DNA from 2 places in the Arthrobacter sp. JB02-1C genome. Region 2 is predicted to be linked to the other one. Evidence: riboswitches for the same ligand, from Rfam matches in the RefSeq annotation. Region 2 holds a riboswitch; the other holds the start of a gene.
What was found. A riboswitch is a leader RNA that binds a small molecule or an ion and turns the genes downstream of it on or off. The one in region 2 is predicted to bind cyclic di-AMP.

Region 1: it holds a riboswitch for cyclic di-AMP, as region 2 does, so the genes downstream of both, AC3ANP_RS14900 (NlpC/P60 family protein) here and AC3ANP_RS09150 (NlpC/P60 family protein) in region 2, are expected to answer to the same signal.

Annotation. Positions count from the first base shown of each region.
Region 1 covers NZ_CM173235.1:3,180,813-3,183,189, reverse strand. The annotation lists gene AC3ANP_RS14910 (DNA alkylation repair protein) at 78-548, shown strand; gene AC3ANP_RS14905 (hypothetical protein) at 604-858, opposite strand; cyclic di-AMP (ydaO/yuaA leader) riboswitch at 1,027-1,225, shown strand; gene AC3ANP_RS14900 (NlpC/P60 family protein) at 1,230-1,979, shown strand; gene AC3ANP_RS14895 (dihydrofolate reductase family protein) at 2,035-2,377, opposite strand, start outside.
Region 2 covers NZ_CM173235.1:1,889,308-1,891,684, forward strand. The annotation lists gene AC3ANP_RS09145 (M23 family metallopeptidase) at 1-629, shown strand, start outside; cyclic di-AMP (ydaO/yuaA leader) riboswitch at 777-935, shown strand; gene AC3ANP_RS09150 (NlpC/P60 family protein) at 1,199-1,975, shown strand; gene AC3ANP_RS09155 (HNH endonuclease) at 2,221-2,377, shown strand, end outside.

The DNA of each region.
Region 1 (2,377 bases), 1.3 Mb from region 2:
CGGCGCCGGGGGTAACGGCGCCGGGCGCGAAGGGCGCCACGACGCGGACCCGGACCCGGACACGACAAGATGGACCCATGAGCGATGCTGGCGACTTCATTGACGGGGGACTGCAGCGGGAGAGCTCGTGGCGGCGGGCCGAAGAAGCGCAGGCCCGTTTCGGTCCGGACCTGACGTGCTACGGCGCCTCCGTTGGCGCCGTCCGCGGCACGGTCCGGGACGCGCTCCGCCGCTACCGGAACCTGGGCCACGACGAGCTGACAGCGCTGAGCTCGGAACTCTGGGCGGTTCCCGTCTTCGAACGGCGGCTCGCCGCCGTCGTTCTCCTGCAGTCCCGGCTGCTCCTGTTGGACAACACGGACCTGACCCGGATCGAGGGCTACCCCGCGAGGCGCGGATCCGCGAACTTGCGGATCCCCTGGCGGTCGACGTCGTCGGGCCGCTCATCGCGGGGCTGGACGGCGCCCGCAGGAGCCGTGCCGAGGCGGTCCTGGCGCGGTGGCTGCACGATCCGGACCCGCGGCTGCGGAACTCGGCCGCCCTGGTGACCGAGGCGATCGGGGCCGCCGGGGTTCCAAGGCCCAAAAAACGCGCCGGAACGCGTTAGTTTCGCGGCCGCCGCTCAACCACGGCGTAAGCCTTGCCATCGAGGAATTGCCAGTCCGTCAGCACCATAAAACCGAGCGCATCCACGCGGTCATTTAAGACATGGAGGTCGAAACCGCCGTCCCGCGGCTCGGCATCCCACGTTGCGACATGGATTTCGTCGCCCTCCAGGACCAGCAGTTCGGTGTTGACGTCAAAGTCTTCCTCCGGCTGCTCGCTCAGCTGGCAGATCGCGACACAGGGGCTGTTCATAACGTGCCTTCGCTCGACGTGCTCTCAACAGCCCGATCCTATGCCGCCGGGCTAACGGCCGACCAGCCGTCCCGTCCGCACAGACACGCCTTCGTTACCTGAATGTGACATTGCGTCTCGAGTCCGTTACGGTTAGCGGGTGCCTGTTTGTATCCGATACGGGCGCTCCCTCGCCGATTGCCTAACTCTGCCGCGGCCCGGGATCCGAATGCAACCTTTCTGGCAGAGACGGGGAAACCACTTTGTGACCTGCACTACTGGCAGGTCTTGGGGTGAAGCCGCACAGCGCCCGCTTTTGCCGGGCCCGCGGCCGGGTGCCTCCCATCCGAATCCGACAGCTCACCTCGTAGGCATTGGGAGAGGCTACAAACATGTTCTCAAGCACTACTGCCGCGCGCCATCGTTCCGACGACACTGCCGCGCGGTCTTCAGCATTTTCGATCACGTCAGGCACCATCGGCCGGCAGGCCGCGGTGATTTTTGCAGCCTCCGGACTCGTTCTTTCCAGCGGCATGGCGGCTAACGCCGCTGCCGCACCGGCCGAACGCGACGCCGCCCCGGCGTCAAGCGTCGACGTCGCGGGCAAGGTAGCGGCGCCCGTCACGGCCGATTCCGCTGTGCGGATCAGCTTTGACCGACCGGCCGTAGCCACCACCGCCGCGCCTGTGGTCGAGGAGCCCGCTGCCGCCCCGGCGGCGGCTGCCGCGCCAGTTGCGCCCGCGCCGGTTGCCGCAGCACCTGCGGCGCCCCAGATCACCGTGCAGGCAGCTGCCGCTCCGGCGCCGGCTCCGGCCGCCGCCGGCGGCCTCAACGCGGCGATGCTCGCCGCGGCATACAGCCAGATCGGCATCATCCAGGACTGCACCGCCATGGTGGAGAAGGCGCTTGGCGCCGCCGGCCGTCCGGTGGGCGACCTCGGCCCCCAGCAGTTCCTGAACCACGGCACGGTCGTGGGTGATCCGCAGCCCGGCGACATGGTCGTCCAGAGCGGCCACGTTGGCATCTATGCCGGCAACGGACAGGTGATCAGCGGTGGCATGAACGGTACGAACCAGACGATGGTGCACCCGCTGTCCTGGCTGACCGCCACCGGCGGCGTCACCTTCGTGCGCGCGTCCTAGTCGACGGCGCCGAAGCCCCAACGGGCGGCGTCGTGGCCGGTGGCCGGTTTTCCCATCAGGGAGGCCGGCCACCGGCCATTTCGCTGCCCGCGGCCCCGGTGCCGTACCGCAACAGCACCACGCCGTTGCCGAACCGCCGGGTTTCGAGGAGCGTGAGGGCGCTCCCGTGCTCGGCCGGTTTGAACAGCGGTGAGCCACGGCCTATCAGCACCGGGTGAACGTAGACCCAGTACTCGTCGATGAGCCCGAGGCGGCGGAAGCTATCGGCCAGACCGGCGCCGCCGAGGGCCAGGTCGCCGCCCGGTTGCGCCTTCAGGTCCAGTACCTCCTGGGCGACGACGTCGCGCACGACCGTGGTGTTCCAGTCCGCCCGCTGCAGGGTTTTGGAGTAGACGATC
Region 2 (2,377 bases):
CCCTTGCCTCCACCGGCCTGGCCCTCACCGTAGCCGTCCCGGCCACCGGCCCCGTGCTGACGGCCGAAGACAGCCGGACCGGCGCGGTGGCCGCGGCCGCGCAGCCCGAGGTCCGGGCCGCTGCCGCGCAGATCGACTTCAACCGCACCGCCGTCACCACCAAGGGCGACCCGGAGGGCAAACTCAAGCAGCTGCTGGGTGCGCAGTCCGCCGGCAGCATCACCCGGGCTGCCTCCGCCGGCAGCCTCGGGGCGCCGCTGGACAATATGGTCACCGCGTCGGCCTTCGGCTACCGGGTCAGCCCCATCACGGGCGCAGTCGGGGAGTTCCACCGCGGCCAGGACTATGCCGCACAGTGCGGCACCGCCGTGCACGCCGCTGCCAGCGGCACCGTAACCTTCACCGGGTGGCACCCCTACGGGGGCGGCAACCGGGTGGTGATCGACCATGGCAACGGCCTGGAGACCACCTACAACCACTTGTCGTCATCCAGCGTGCGGGTGGGCCAGCAGGTCTCCCGCGGCGACGTGGTGGCGATGAGCGGAACCACCGGCGCCTCCACCGGCTGCCACCTCCACTTTGAGGTGATGGTCAACGGGGAAGTCGTTGACCCGCTCGGCTGGCTTTAAGCCAACCTGAGGGATGACTCGCATTTGTTTGACACGCCGTGATCTGAATGTGACATTGAGTCCCAACTGTTGTACCGTATGAAGCACGCCAACTCCTCCGGAGTTGGCGCTCTTGAGTGGATTGCCTAACTCTGCCACCGCTCAAGGTCCGTTCGCATGACATCGTCTGGCAGGGGCGGGGGAACCAATTTTGGTCTTCGCAAGAAGGCCTTGGGGTTAAGTCGCAAAGCTTCCCAGGAAGCAGCGCGGCCGGGTGACTCCCATCCGAATCCGACAGCTCACCTCGTAGGCATTGGGAGAGGCTACTTTCGTGTCTTCACGCCACAATGCTGCGCGTTCGCGCGCCAGCGACGCTCAATTGAGTCCGCTGAACTCCATGCTCCGTGCTGCCCTTGCCGGCGCCCGGACTGGTTCGCACACCGCAGTTCCCGCTTTTGGCGCGTCTTCGCAGTACACCCTTCGCTAAAGAAACCCGTTTCGGGGGCGATCCGGCGTACCCCCAAGATGCCGGAGCGTCCTCAGTCCCGCCTGCAACAGCGCGGACAAAGGATCACGAAAGAGAGAACTTAATGACTACTCGTGCAACCATTGCACGGCACCGCGCGGAGGTCACCAAGACCAACTCGCTGGCTGTCATTGCCAAGGCCGTCGGCGAAAACGCCGGTGGCATGGGCCGCCAGGCCGCCGTCATCGCCGCAGCCTCGGGCCTGGTGCTGACCAGCGGTATCGCCGCCAACGCTGCCGAAACCAACGTGCAGCGCGAATCGACGTCCGCGTCCGCCCTCGAAGTACAGTCCACCACCGCGCCGGCAACCATCTCGGCCGCCTCCAGCATCGCGATCACCTACGAGAAGCCGGCCGTCCATACTGCCGCTGCTCCGGTCGTTCAGGTTGCCGAGGCCGCCAAGCCCGCCATCACGGTCCAGGACTCCACCGGCACCGCCGCGACCGCCACCGCCTCCACCGGCACCGCGACGGCCTCCCTGGCCGCCTCCGAGGCACCCCGTGCCGTCAGCGGCATGGGCGCCACGATTGCCGCAGCTGCGTACGCGCAGATCGGCGTCTCCCAGGACTGCACCATGCTGGCCACCAACGCGCTCGCCGCGGCAGGCATCAACTACCACGGCTGGCCGGCAGGTTACCTGTCCCTCGGCCGCACGGTGAGCGCAGCGGAGGCCCAGCCGGGTGACCTCGCCTACTACCAGAACGGCGGCGTGGGCATGGCCCACATCGCTGTGTACGTCGGCAACGGCATGGCCGTACACGGCGGCTGGAACGGCGGCACCACCGCGCTGTACAGCGTCAACGTGGGCTCGGGCCCGGTCTTCATCCGCGTCGGCGGCTAAGCACCTTCCACGACGCAGGCCGGCATCAGCCGGCCGGCACCTTGCAAGAGACCCCTGCCCTGCGGCGGGGGTCTTTTGCGTTCCCCGGTGGTGGTCCGGGCGCGACGCGCGACGTTGTCGTGAAAAGAAAATTCGGTAATCCGGTCTTGGGTGTTTACGCTTGTGGTGTCGATCCATAGCCCGACCATGCAGAGGGCAGCCGGCCCTCGTGCCCCTGGCGGGTGCGGCCGTGAAGAGGTATGCGGATGCGCACTCTCGTTCTGAATGCTGGATATGAACCGCTGGCGGTAGTCACCTTCCGCCGGGCGCTGGTGCTTGTGCTGACCGGGAAGGCCAGCGTGGTGGCCGAAGGGGACGACCCGGTGGTAGGGCCGCAGGACATCCTGGGCCGCCCCTCGGTGA